Kribbella sp. NBC_01245: one gene and its partner. The protein of the gene in region 1 interacts with the protein of each later gene in a pairwise test. Links are inferred from orthologs where the notes say so. Each region holds a gene or a part of one and is shown in the gene's direction. Other genes may lie near its edges.

The links.
Region 2: the proteins of OG394_RS33995 (region 1) and ndk interact in binary tests that used the Escherichia coli proteins (3 or more experiments, as listed by UniProt). The link is inferred for Kribbella sp. NBC_01245 from one-to-one orthologs.

Annotation. Positions count from the first base shown.
Region 1 is NZ_CP108487.1:7,417,600-7,424,365, reverse strand. What follows is about bases 1,766-4,533. They hold OG394_RS33995 (5-formyltetrahydrofolate cyclo-ligase), read left to right. Parts: upstream 1,766-2,738; coding sequence 2,739-3,329; downstream 3,330-4,533. Other genes in these bases: OG394_RS33985 (penicillin acylase family protein), read right to left, coding at 4,291-4,533; OG394_RS33990 (aminoglycoside phosphotransferase family protein), read left to right, coding at 3,355-4,290; OG394_RS34000 (hypothetical protein), read right to left, coding at 1,991-2,512; OG394_RS34005 (UTP--glucose-1-phosphate uridylyltransferase), read right to left, coding at 1,766-1,926. In the rest of the region: molybdotransferase-like divisome protein Glp, read right to left, coding at 1-54; OG394_RS34010 (GNAT family N-acetyltransferase), read right to left, coding at 81-545; more of OG394_RS34005, read right to left, coding at 538-1,765; more of OG394_RS33985, read right to left, coding at 4,534-6,766. UniProt on the Escherichia coli protein: Involved in the removal of 5-formyltetrahydrofolate.
Region 2 is NZ_CP108487.1:3,299,354-3,306,318, reverse strand. What follows is about bases 1,449-4,415. They hold ndk (nucleoside-diphosphate kinase), read left to right. Parts: upstream 1,449-2,710; coding sequence 2,711-3,121; downstream 3,122-4,415. Other genes in these bases: OG394_RS14490 (rod shape-determining protein), read left to right, coding at 4,136-4,415; OG394_RS14495 (hypothetical protein), read right to left, coding at 3,131-3,907; OG394_RS14505 (hypothetical protein), read right to left, coding at 1,762-2,712; OG394_RS14510 (hypothetical protein), read right to left, coding at 1,449-1,657. Also shown: OG394_RS14515 (hypothetical protein), read right to left, coding at 1-541; more of OG394_RS14510, read right to left, coding at 659-1,448; more of OG394_RS14490, read left to right, coding at 4,416-5,161; rod shape-determining protein MreC, read left to right, coding at 5,172-6,101; rod shape-determining protein MreD, read left to right, coding at 6,101-6,625; mrdA (penicillin-binding protein 2), read left to right, coding at 6,622-6,965. UniProt on the Escherichia coli protein: Major role in the synthesis of nucleoside triphosphates other than ATP. The ATP gamma phosphate is transferred to the NDP beta phosphate via a ping-pong mechanism, using a phosphorylated active-site intermediate.

The DNA of each region.
Region 1 (6,766 bases):
CGGCGCGATCCGCTCCAGCACCGCTTGGAGATGTTCGTCGACACTGCGCCTCATGCGCCGAACCCTAGCGCCTTGGCCGGTTAGGCCTCGGGGTGGGCGCCCCAGACCATTCGAACGTCCGGCGCCTTCTCCTCGTTGGTGGCCCCATCCGTACGACGGACCTCGGTGAAGCCGTGCGAGGCGTAGAACCGCTGTGCGGGTACGTTGGTCTGGAAGGTCCACAACGCCAACCCGCCCGGCCGCAGGTCCTTCGCGAGATCGACCAGCATCGAGCCGATCCCCTGCCCCGCCAACTCCGGTACGACGTACAGCTGGTCGAGGTCATCGCCGTCCAGCGTGAGCACGGCCACCACCCGATCGGCCTCGAGCGCGACCCAGGTCTGCGCGTCGGGCAGCAGCACGTGCGCGAACCAGTCGCGTACCTGGTCTTGCGTATGGATGGGCGCGGGCAACGCCGGCAGACCGCCCAGCCGCGAGGCCCACCAGGCGTCGGCCGCGTCGTTGCAGTCGGCCGGCTCGAGCGGCCGGATGAAGACCTCAGCCACGAAGCTCCGTTCCGTCCGGGATCTCCCGGCGCTCCCCCGCGGCCGCTGCCACCTCGACGTCACCGATCACGGTCACATCCTTGCCGAAGGCAACATCACCGCGCACCTCGAGCCGGTCGGCCCGGACCAGCGACGGCGCACCACCGGCGAACCGGCGCTCGAAGTCGGCCAGGATCCGGAAGTACGCCTGGTCGAGATCGACGTACGGCTCGTCGCCCTCATGCGTGGTGGTCAGCTCGCCCGATTCGTCCAGCTCGTAGACGTCCGAGCGCAGCACGAGCAGGTCGTTCGTGGTCTTCACCGGCTTGAACCGGGACCGGTCCACGATCACCGCCTGCGAACCCTCGAACGTCTCGATCGCCGTACCCATCCCGGTCTCGAGCTGGATCACCCGCGGCGATTCGGCATCCGACGGGTCGACCGTCTTCTTGTTCACGATGATCGGCAGCCCGAGCACGCCGTCATGGCCGGCCATCAGCTCGGCCAGCCGGTCCAGGTCGATCCACAGGTTGTTGGTGTTGAACGTCTTGTGCCGGGTTACGTCCTGGAACGAGGCGTTGTCGTCCTCATGCACCTGGGCGCTGTCCCGCAGGATCAGCCGGCCGTCGGACCTGCGCACCGCGACATGCCCGCCCTTGCGATCGGACCTGGTCCGGCGGCATACCTCCATCCCGAACGGGACGTCGTGCTCGGCCATCCAGGCGGCGATCCGGCCGTCCGGGGTGGCGCCGAGGTTGTCCGCGTTCGAAACGAAGGCGTGCCGGAAGCCCTTCTCGCGGAGGGCGTCGAGCATGCCCGAGGCGACCAACGCGGTGAAGAGATCGCCATGACCCGGCGGGCACCACTCGAGCTCGGGCTCGGCCGGCCACTCGACCGGGGTGAGGTCGTCGGCCCGCAACTTGGGCTCGGCGTTCTGCAGGAAATCCAGGGGGATCCCGTCGACCGGCAGCTCGTCGTACGCCTTGAGCACCGCGAGGGAGTCCTCCCGGGTGCGGAACGAGTTCATCAGGACGAGCGGCAGGGGTACGTCGTACGTCTTGCGCAGGTGCAGGATCTGGCGGGCGATGATGTCGAGAAAGCTCAGGCCGTCCTTCACCGGCAGGGCCGACTTGGGACCGGTGACGCCCATCGACGTACCGAGGCCGCCGTTGAGTTTGATCACCACGGTCTCGGCCAGGGCGGCACGCATCGCCTCGGTGTCGGTGTCGAGGTGTTCCAGATGTGGCAGGTCGCCGACCGGGTCGATCTCGGCCTCGCGAATGGTGCCCTGCTGACCGGATTCGAGCAGTCCGTAGTAGTGCGTGAAGACCTTGATCGCGACCTCCGCGACCCCGGCCGAACGCATCTTCTCCGTCGCCTGGCGCAAACCGTCCTGACTCATGCGGCAACCCTACTGAACGGGTACGGTCCAACCGCAGCGCGCGACGAAGATCACCCTGACAGGGTTAGAAACCGACCTCGGTGATCGGGAGCTTTTTGCCGGGTGGTTCTTCCAGCCAGGTGCCGGTGATGGCCCACTCGCCACCTTCGCGCTTGAGGGTGAAGACGCGCTTGAGGCTGTAGTCCTGCTTGGCGCCACGGTTGGCGGCGGTCGCGCCACCGGACGGCAGGTAGAGCTTGGTGTTGTCGGTGACGGCGGCCTTCGCGAGCTCACCGGTGACCTCGAGCGAAGTGAGGGTGACCTCGACCTCGGCCCGGGTATGCGTCCCGGCGGCACGACGCTCGTCCAGCTTCTTGGCGTGGGTTTCGATCCCGACGGCGAAATCGGGATCGAGCCGCGCGGTCGTCAGCGGCTTGCCGTTCATCGCGGTGCCCTCGTCGGTCACCCGGGTGGCGCGGTCCTTCAGGTACTGGCTCACGACCGCCTGGACGGACTCGCTGTCCTGTTTGCTCGGCCCGGACCCGCAGCCGACAGCGAGCAGCAACAGGCCCGCCATCATCGCCATCCCCCGAACACGACGCAGCACCAACGACACCCTTTCACCTGAGATGTGACGGGGAGAGCGCCAGTCCCGTCAACGCGTACACCCCTTACTCTCCCCGATCCGAGCCCGATCTGAGGAGCCGAACCAGGCAACTCTTGACATATTTCGCATGGATTTGAGGTAGGAACCTCCGAAGTGATCCGCATTCGCACCGATGCCTACACAGCGTACCCATACGAACACAACCCACCCGTCTACCATCAGGCCTGTGGAATCTCCCGCCCTCGATAAGGCTTCCCGGCGCAAGGAACTGCTCGCGGCACGACGTGCGCTGACGTCGGACGAGGTGGCTGCCGCGGGTGCGGGGTTGCTCGCATCCGCGCAGGTCAGGCCCGAGTTTCAGGCCGCGCGATGTGTCGCGCTCTACCTCGCGATGGGCACCGAGCCGGACACCACGCCGCTGCTCGACTGGTTTCGCGCTCACGACGTGCGGGTGCTGCTACCGCTCCTGTACGACGACAACGACCTCGGCTGGGGGCCGGCGGACTCGGGCCTGCATCCGGGCCGCCTCGGTCTGACCGAACCGCTGGAGGATCTCGGCCCGAACGCGATCGCCTCGGCGGCGCTCGTGATCTGCCCGGCGCTGGCGATCGACCTCAACGGCGTACGACTTGGGCGGGGCGGCGGCTCGTACGACCGGGCCCTCGCCCGCGCCGCCGACGTACCGATCTGGGCCGCGGTCTATCCCAGCGAAGTCGTCGAAGCCCTGCCGCGGGACGCCCACGACCAGTACGTCGATGCCGCGCTCACGCCCTCCGGCCTACGGGTGACCAATCGGTCAGACGTTCGCCAGACGTGACCGCACAGTCGTGCAGAATGCGCGGATGAACGAGCACCTGACCGCCGACCAGTTGACCGCCCGCACCGCGAGCGCGGTCGCCACCGCCACCGCGACCGCCCGTGACCTCGGGCTGGACGTGACCGACGCGACCGCGTTGTACGACGCGTTCTCGGTGGTCGTACACCTCAAACCGTCGCCCGTGGTGGCACGCATCCCGATCGTGCTGCCGCCGCAGTTCACCGCGACCACCCAGCTCGCCCGCCAGCGGACCGAGCTCGACGCCGTCGCCTGGTTGCAGGGTCAGGGCCACCCGGTGGTTCCGCCCAGCCCGCTCGTACGACGTGAGCCGGTGAGCCGGGACGGGCTGTCCATGACGTTCTGGCAGTACGTCGAGGTCGCGGGTGAGCCGGATTGGGCCGGGAACGCCGCCCGCTCGGCCGAGCTGCATCACGCGCTGGCGGATTACCCGGGCGAACTGACGTGGCTGTCGCCGGTCAACAACGTCGTACCGCAGGGACTGGCTGCTCTCGAGGGTCAGCCCGACTTGCTTGCGCCGGAAGACCTCGAGCGTGCCCAGCGTGAGTGGAAGCTGCTCGAGCCTATCGTCGGGACGCGTGCCGGGTGGGAGCGTGAGTTCCCGAACTCGTCAGTGCAGCCGATCCACGGCGACGCACCGGCGTACAACATGATCATGGTCGGCGACGGCGCGCTCTGGGCCGACTTCGAGGACGTGACGGTCGGGCCGATCGAGTGGGACTTCGCGTTGTTCCCGGCGGAGATCGCGACCATCTACAACGAGGCCGCGGCGAAGCTCGGACGGCCGGGTATGGACGAGCGCGCGCTCGCGGTGATGGGCGCCGCCCGGAACCTGCAGGTCATCGCGTGCCTGCCGCTGGTGCCGCAGTTCCCCGCACTGGGCGAGGGACTGCAGCCGGTCATCGACGCTTGGCGAGTGGGACCGCTCGCGGGCGGTCTGTAGTTATTTGGGGCCTGGCGTGAGCGTGAAGGTGTGCTCGCGCCGGGCCTCGACCGCGCCACGGGTGAAGGCCCACGGCAGCGTCTGACCCTTGACCCACAGCTCGGTCTGGTCGGTGTAGTTGCCGTGGAACGCGTGCCCCGAAACGCCGGTCAGGTTGATCCAGCGGGAGTTGTCGAGGTTGTCCAGGTCGACCACCATCCGCATCGACGGCACGGCGGTGACCGCGTAGCCCTTGGCCGCGTCCCAGCTGGTCGCGTTGACCAGGGAGTTGCCGCCGCCGAGCTCGTACGGGCCTCGATTGAACAGCCGGTCGACCACGCCGATGCCCGATTTGCCGAGGGTCTGGTTGGTCAGGGTCAGCTTGTGCAGCCGGCCCCACTCCCAGTTCTCCGGATCGCGGGCCATCGCCTTCGTGATGTCGCTGCGGGCCTTCATCATCGCCTCGCGCAGTACGTCGTCCCGGCTCTCGCGCTGCGGCGTACCGAGGTCGTCCCACCAGGCGTTGTTCGGCTCGTCGACCAGATCGCGCACCGCCTCGAACCAGCGCGAACCGCCGTCCGGCCAGATCGACTCGGGCATCTGGTCGTGGAAGGTGAGCGCGAGCACGTTGCGCCAGACGATGTTGAAGTACGCCGCGGCGGCGGAATCGGCCGGCTGCTGGAAGTCCCAGCCGCGCAGCACGTCCTGGCCCTGGCGCACGAAGTCGTCGGGGATACCGATGTCCAGCAGATGCGGTACCAGCATCTCGGCATTCGCGTTCTTGCTGTCGAGCTGGATGTCGGCCATCGCGTTCACGTCGAGTTTGCCCGCGCGCTTGATCCGGTCGAGGATCTGCTGCGAGCGATAGCCGTAGTCCCAGTTGCTGCCGAGGTGGCGCGGGTAATCCCCGGGGACGACGGCCTGGTTCGCGGTGACGATGATGCCGTCGGCCGGGTCGAACTCGGTCGGCAACTCCTCGAACGGCAGGAAGCTCTTCCAGTCGTAGTCCGGGTCCCAGCCGAGGGCGGGCCAGTCGCCGGCCGACTTGCCGCCACCCATGCCGCGGACCGGGATCTTGCCGGGCGCCTGGTAGCCGATGTGGCCCTCGCGGTCGGCGTACACCAGGTTCTGTGCTGGGGCCTCGAAGACCTTGGCGGCGGCCCGGAACTCGGTCCAGTTCTTGGCCTTGTTGAAGCCGAAGATCGCGTCGGCGGTGCGGCCCGGCGTGAGCGCGGTCCAGCGCATCGCGACGCCGTACGTCTCGGTGCCGAACCGCTGTGCCTTGCCCTGGCCGTACTCGGTGGAGAGTTTGCCGGTCTCCTTCGCGTCCTCGGAGATGTCCGAGATGAGCGGGCCGTGCTTGGTCACCCGGACGGTCAGCTTCTCCGGTTCGTCCCGGCCGGCCACCTTGAACGTCTCGGTGCGGATCTCCTCGAACGGGACGATCTTGCCGTTGTACTGGGTGCCGTTGGTGCGGATCTTCTCCAGGTACAGGTCGGTCACGTCGGGGTCGAGGTTCGTGAAGCCCCAAGCGATGTCGTTGTTGTGGCCGATCACCACCCCGGGCACACCCGCGAAGCCGAACCCGGACACCTCGAACGGGCAGCCCTCGCTGATCTTGCGGCAGTGCAGCCCGACCTGGGACCACACGCCCGGCATCGTCGCGCCGAGGTGCGGGTCGTTGGCGAGCAGCGGCTTGCCGGTCGTGGTGTGGTCGCCCGAAACGACCCACGAGTTCGAGCCGATGCCGTCGCCCTTGCCCATCAGGTCCGGCAGGCCCTTGGTGATCCGCTCGATCGTGTCCAGCGACTTGCGCAGCTCGGGCTGATCCAGCGACTTGCGCAGCGCCGGGTCGAGCGAACCGCGGTTGAACTTGCCGGTCGGCTTGGCGTTGACGAACTTGCCGCCGCTGACGTTGCCGGCCTCGACGATCGGCGCGTTCCGGTCGTACGGATAGGCCGGGTAGAGCTTGTTGATCTGGGCGAGCGACAGGATCGTGGCCATCTTGGTCCGGGCGATCTCGTCGTCCATGTTGCCGGCCAGGTCCCAGGCCATCGCCTTCAACCAGGCCAGCGAGTCGGCCGCGGTCCACTGCTCGGGGCGATAGTCCTCGCCCTGGAGGCTCAGCACGGCGTACTCGAGGGAGACGCCGGAGCCCTGGTTCTTCTCGAGGTAGGCGTTGACGCCCTTCGCATACGCGTCCAGGTACGCGCGGGTCGTCGGCTCGAGCATCTTCAGCTCGCGCTCGGCCACCCGGCGCCAGCCGAGCGTGCGGACGAACTTGTCGGTCTCCAGCGCGTCGGCGCCGAACAACTCCGACAGCCGGCCGGCCGTGACGTGGCGCCGGAAGTCCATCTCGAAGAACCGGTCCTGAGCGTGCACATAACCCTGCGCGGCGAACAGGTCACCGGCGTTGTCCGCATAGATCTGCGGGATGCCGTTGGCGTCGCGAACCACCTCGACCTCGGCGTCGAGCCCGGGCAGCTCGGCGGAGCCG
Region 2 (6,965 bases), 4.1 Mb from region 1 along the record:
TGTACGCCTTGAGGTAGCCGGTGAACCACTGGTTGACCGGAATCGATCCCTTGGGCGAACCGGTGAGGATCGACGCCCGGCGGACCGAGGTGGTCCGGATATCGGCGAGGTCGTAGTTCTTCACCTTCGTCACGCCGTTCTTTGTGACCGCGATCTGGCGGATTCGCCAGTGGCCGGTATCCGCGAGGCTGATCTGGTGCTTCGATGCCAGGTAATGCATCTCGCCGTCATAGCCGATGCGCGCGTAGGCGCTGTAGACCTTGTTGCTGTAGGGCTTGCTGATACCGACCGTGGCAACCGCACCCTGGCAGGCGTTGCTGTTGACCAGGGTCAGCGTCCGGATGGCGTGATTGGCCGGCGAGATGATGGTCTGGCCGTAGTTGTCGAAGAACGTCGGCTGCTCCAACGCGTTCAGACAAGCCAAAGCCGAGTTGGCGGCCGAAGTCGTCGCGATGGCCGTGGTCGCGCCGAACAAGCCGGTGCCGGCCAGGGCGAGCCCGGCGACGGCCGCCACAGCGCGCCGGCCGAAGGTGGTGATCATGATGATTCCCTCCCGAGGATGCTTACGGACTACGCCAGTAAGACGCCACCGGCCGGGAAAAGTTCGGCACCTGCCGCGTCCCCCGAGACGGGACGCGGCAGGTGAGCTGTCGTCAGCTCAACGCACTTTGCCCAAGTATTGATAGGACTTGGCGATGCTCTGGTACGGCGACGGGTAGTGCAGCCGGAGCTCGTGGCCGGCCACCTTGGCCCGCTTGACCTGGAGCAGGTAATACCCGTTGGCGTGAGTGCTCTTCTGCTCCACCAGCACGGTCTGCCACGAGCCCTTGGCGCCACCCTTGCGCGCCTGCAGCACGATGGGCTGGCCCTTGAGCCCGACCATGGCGCCCTTGGTCGAGATTGTCGTCAGGTGGCCGGTGATGCCGACGAGCTCGCCCTTCCAGATCACGTATGACCTCGGGGTCCGGTCGGCGTCGCGTGCGCGGGTCTTCTCGATGGCGACGAGCGGCTGGTGGTCCATCCGCACCCAATGCCGTTGGTTCGCACCCAAGTACGACGCTCGCCGGACGGTGGTGCTGACGTCACCGATCGGCCTGACCACGAGTTCGGCGCCCTGGCGGACCGCGACTTGCCGGATCTTCCACTCGCCGGTGTCCTTCGGCGTGATCGGCAACCAGGCGGTCAGCGAACCACCTGGCAATCGCCGGTCGGCCATCTTCCGGGCCGGTTCATAGCGGGCGCCGAGGTTGTGCGCGAACGCGTTGCGGTATCCGCTGCCGTCGCCCTTGCTGAAGCCGAACGTCATCACCGCACCCTTGCAGGCCACAGCATCGTGATCGGCCGAGGCAGACAGCGAGTTGCTCCCCAGCCTGCTGATGAACCTCACCCCGCCGCCCTTCTGGCTGGTGTAGACGCGCACGGCCTCGGCCTGTTTCACCCCGACCTGCCACACACCCAGGCTTTGGATGGTGAAACCGCCGAGCAGGAACTGGCCGTTGGTGTCGTTGAAGCGCACGTTCTTGATGCTGTCCAGACAAGCCTGCGGCGAGGCGGCAGGTTCGGCGGACGCGAGGGGAGCCGAGGCGAGCGCGCCGGCGCCGGCCAGCGCGATCGCGGCGACGGTGGCACCCGCCCGCCGCCCTGTGCTTCCGATCATGAAGACCTCCGTGAATTGGCATTGACGACTGCAAGACGGAAGCCGGTGAACAAAAGGTTGCCCGGTCCCGGCGGAGATGCCGGAACCGGGCGACTGGAGCATGGCTAGTGAGCGCTGACGCTCACATTGGGGGAGACGCTCGCCACGTTCCAGGTATTCGCGGCGGTGTAGAGCCGCAGCGTGTGCGTGCCCTTCTTGGCGGGCTTGAAGTAGGCGGTGTACTTACCGCTGGTGGTGCTGACCGCGACGACGTTCACGAACTTCGTGCCGTCCCAGCGCTGCAGGTACACCTTCTGGCCGTTCGCCGCCGGGTAGACCGTGCCGGTGACCTTCACGTACTGACCGACGGCCGGCGTGCTGTCGCTGACCGCCCGCGTGATCTTGCGGCGGACGTTGACGATCTGGACCGCCGAGCCCGCGTTGTTGTACGACGAGCAGGTCGCGCGGCCGTCGTACGACGCGTCGATTGCGCGGTTGCTTGTCGCGGTGTAGGTCACGGTGGTCTTTCCGGTCGAACCGGCGATCGCCGTGAGGTGGGTGTAGCCGCCCATCGGCGAAGTGAGTGTCACGGTGCGCTTACCCGGTACGCCGACCAGCGCGGTGGTGGCGGTCGAGCCGAGCAGTTGGTGGTTGACAGTCACGGTGGTGCCGGCCGTGACGACGCGCGGCGCGGGCGGGGCGGTGAAACGGCTGGCCCAGACCGCGGCGTACCGGCGCCACGGCTTGCCGGCCTTGTCGTACAGGATCCAGGTGCCGGCGTCGGCCGGGCCGTAGCTATAGGTGTCGTCGCCGTAGGCAATGGTGTCGCTGCCACCGGAAGCCATGCCGAAGTTGAACGCGACGCCGTGCTTCTTCGAACCGTCCGGGCGGCTGACGAACCGCTGGCTGGCCGGGTCCTCCGAGGTCGGTGGGGCGCGGGGAAGCGCGCCTCCACCAGCAACGATGCGGAGAACGACCGGTTGGTTGTGCCAGACCTGCGAGCCGGTCGCGGGAGCGTCACCCGCTAGGCTGAGCGTCCCAGTCGGTTCCGCCTGAACACCCGGAGAGAGTGACATGTCGCAGCGCACCCTGGTCCTGCTCAAGCCCGACGCCGTTCGGCGGGGCCTGGTCGGTGACATCCTCGGCCGGTTCGAGGCCAAGGGCCTGAGCCTGGTCGCGATGGAGCTGCGCACGATCGACGCCGATCAGGCCGACCAGCACTACGCCGAGCACGTCGAGCGCGACTTCTACCCGCCGCTGCGCGCGTTCGTCACCAGTGGTCCGCTGGTGGCGCTGGTGCTCGAGGGCGACGAGGCGATCGAGGTGGTGCGCGCGCTGAACGGCGCCACCGACGGACGCAAGGCGGCTCCGGGCACGATCCGTGGCGACTTGTCGCTGTCGAACCGCGAGAACCTGGTTCACGGTTCCGACTCCCCGGAGTCCGCCGAGCGCGAGATCAAGCTCTGGTTCCCCGACCTCCCCTGAGCCCGAAGATCAGGGATGGCCGATTCCGACGCCCATGTAGGTGAAGTCGGAGGCGATGGTCTGGTAGCGGGAGCGGAAGATCACGCGGATCTCCTGCGGGTACTTGTAGCCGAAGTTGATCCCCCCGCCCCAGCGCCCGGTGGACGTGGACTCGAAGTCGTTCACCACGCCATACTCGCCGCCCCAGCCGTAGCGACGGCCCTGCAGTTCGACGAGCTGCCACGGCAGTGGTGAGAGTCCACCCTTGCTGTTGTACGCCTTCAAGTAGCCGCCTACCCACAACACGTCGTTGTTGTCGGCCTGGAACTTGCCGGTCGGGTATGCCGTCAGCACCGAGGCGCGCTTCACCCGCGCGACCGAGGTCTGCTTGGCCGGGTCGAGCGACCGCACCGCGCCCTGCCCGTTCCAGCTGACGGCGATCTGCCGGATGGTCCAGTCGCCGGTGTCGGCCCAGCCCAGCCGGTGAGTGGCCCGCACCCAGCCGGTCGACGGGTCGAAGCTGGCGTTGGCGTTGCGGAACTGGCTGCCGTCGCGACGGCTGATCCCGATCGCGAACACGGCGCCCTGGCAGAGCGCCGGGTTGATCCGGAAGTTCGGCACGACGTTGCGGTGGTTCGGCGACAGCGTCACGCCGACGAACCCGGTCTCCTGGCCCATCGCGGGCAGCCGCGACATCGAGCTCAGACACTGGTGACTGGGCGCGGCCGACGCGGGCAGAGTGCCGACGGTGCCGGTGACGGCCGCCAGGACAACGGGTAGTGCGACGGCAAACCGGAGCAGTTTCATGGTCCCCTCCCAAGGGAATAGCTGGTGTGATGTGTGACACACCAACTTCGCCGCGAGTTGCTCGTTGACCTTCACGGTTCGGTAACGAGGCTCCGGACCCCGGATGATGGCATGGGGTAGTCGGTCGGATACGATGCGTGAGTGGCTGAGCGGTGACGTGTCGGTCGCCGGGCGGGGGCCGGAACGCGTCTAGCCTGTGGAGCGAAGCAATGGGCGGGAGGCGGCGCGATGGCGAACAGCATGCTCGGCCGCGATATGGCGGTAGATCTCGGTACGGCGAACACCCTGGTTTATGTCCGCGGACGTGGCGTCGTGCTGAACGAGCCGTCCGTGGTCGCGACCCGGACCGACGAACCGCGCGAGGCGGTCGCCTTCGGGCATGAGGCGAAGAAGATGATCGGCCGGACGCCGGGCAACATCACCGCGATCCGGCCGTTGAAGGACGGCGTGATCGCGGACTTCGACGCCGCCGAGCAGATGCTGCGCTACTTCATCCAGCGCGTGCACCGCCGTCGGTACTTCGCGAAACCCCGGATCGTCGTCTGCGTTCCGTCGGGGATCACCGCCGTCGAGCAGCGCGCTGTCCGGGACGCGGGCTATATGGCCGGCGCCCGCAAGGTCTACATCATCGAGGAGCCGATGGCCGCGGCCCTCGGGTCCAACCTCGAGGTGCGCGACGCCACCGGCAACATGGTCGTCGACGTCGGCGGTGGGACCACCGAGGTCGCGGTGATCTCGTTCGGCGGCATCGTCACCAGCCAGTCGATCCGGGTCGGCGGTGACGCCATCGACAAGGCCATCCAGACGTACTGCAAGAAGGAGTACTCGCTGATGCTCGGCGAGGCCACCTCCGAGCAGATCAAGATGACCATCGGCTCGGCCTTCCCGGCCCGCGAGGAGCCGACCGCCGAGATCCGCGGCCGGGACATGGTCTCCGGCCTGCCGCGCACGGTGAAGGTCTCCGCGGCCGATATCCGCAAGGCGATCGAAGAACCACTCGCCTCGATCATCGACGCGGTCAAGGCCACCCTGGACAAGACGCCGCCCGAGCTGGCCGGTGACATCGTCGACCGGGGCATCGTGCTCACCGGCGGCGGTGCCCTGCTGCAGGGCCTGGACGAGCGCCTGCGGCACGAGACCGGTATCCCGATCCATGTCGCGGACAACCCGCTCGACGCCGTCGTGCTCGGCGCGGGCAAGTGCGTGGACAACATCGAGACCCTGCAACGCATCCTCGTCACCGACCGCCGCTGAGGACCGACGAATGCTGAAAGATCTCGGCGCACCGCCTACCAGGGGTGTGGTCCGGTCCGCCGGGCTGCCCAAGGACATCCGCCGCCGCCGGACCGTGCTCGCGCTGGTCGTGCTGGCCTCGCTCACCCTGATGATCCTGGACGCCCGCCGCTCAGCCGGGTCGCCGGTCGATCCGTTGCGCGATACCGCGGCCGGCATCTTCGGCCCGCTGCAGTCGAGCGCGACGTCGGCCCGCAAACCGGTCGACGACCTCAAGGCGAAGTTCGCCGCGGCCGAGCGACTCACCGCGGAGAACGAGCGCCTCCGCGAGGAAAACCGCAAACTGACGAGTCAGCTGCGAAGCACCGACTACGCCCGCAAGCGTGCCGTCGAGCTCGACAAGCTGCTCCGGGTCGCGAGCAACGTCGGCTACAAGATCGCGCCCGCCCGGGTGATCGCGATCGGGCCCGCGCAGAGCTTCAGCCAGACCATCACGATCGACGCCGGCGCGGCGGACGGCGTTCGCGCCGACATGACCGTGCTGAACGGCGACGGCCTGATCGGCCGGGTCGTGCGAGCCACCGCGTCGACCGCGACGGTGCTGCTGATCGGCGACCGCGGTTCCACCGTCGGCGGGCGCCTCGACACCACTCAGGCCCTCGGCTTTGTCACCGGCCGCGGTGAGCTCGGTTCGCACGCCACTTTGGAATACCGGCTGGTCGACCTCAAGGCCCGGCCCAGGGTCGGCGCGAAGGTGATGACCTGGGGCTCGAGCGGCAACGCGCCGTACGTCGCGGGCGTGCCGATCGGCGTCATCACCTCGGTCGGCCCCGCCACCGGCACGCTCGGGTCCACTGCCCTGATCAGGCCGTACGCCGATGCCGGCCGGATCGACACCGTCGGCGTGGTCGTCGGGCCGACCGCCCGCAGCTCACGCCGACCGCTACCGGGGCCGCGCTGATGGCGGGCCTGCGCGTCGCGATCGCCGCGCTGTTCCTGATGGTCGCCGTGACCCTGCAACTCTCGACGCTGCCGCAACTGGCCATCGCCGGGGTGACGTGTGACCTCGCACTGGTGGTCGTCGTCGCGCTCGGCCTGGCCCGCGGGCCGGAGTTCGGCGCGATCGCGGGCTTCACGGGCGGCCTACTGCTCGACCTCGCGCCACCGGCCGACCACACCGCCGGCCGCTGGGCACTCGCGTTCGCGCTCGCGGGGTATGTCGCGGGCCTGGCCCGGCGGGAGAGCTTCGTCGGTCCCTGGGCGACGGCCGTCACGGTGGTCGTCGGCACAGTGCTTTCGCTGACCGTCTTCACCGCCACCGGGTCGTTGCTGCATGACCCATCTGTCGACTGGTCGTCGTACGGCGAGCGCCTCGGCATCGCCACCGGGTACGACCTCCTCGCGGCCGTGCTGGTGATCCCGCTGGTGTTGTGGGTGATGCGACTGGTGGTGCCACCAGGCGAGCGCAGGCGGGTGCTGTCGTGAGCAGTTACAACCCCGCCCCCGAGCGGCCGCGGCTGCGGTTGTTCGTGATCCGCGTGCTCGTTTTCTCCTTGCTGATAACGCTTTTCGCTCGGCTCTGGTGGCTCCAGGTGGTGGTCGGGGACGACTACGCCGACGCCGCCGACCAGAACCGGGTCCGCGAGGTGCTCACCCCGGCGGCCCGTGGCAACATCGTCGACGCCGCCGGGCGGACGCTGGTCGGCAACCGGGTCTCACTCGTCATCACCGTCGACCGGACCGTGCTGGTGAAACTGCCCGAGGCGCAGGCCAAACAGGTGCTGGTCCGGCTGGCGAAGGTCCTCCGGCAGACCCCGGCCGACCT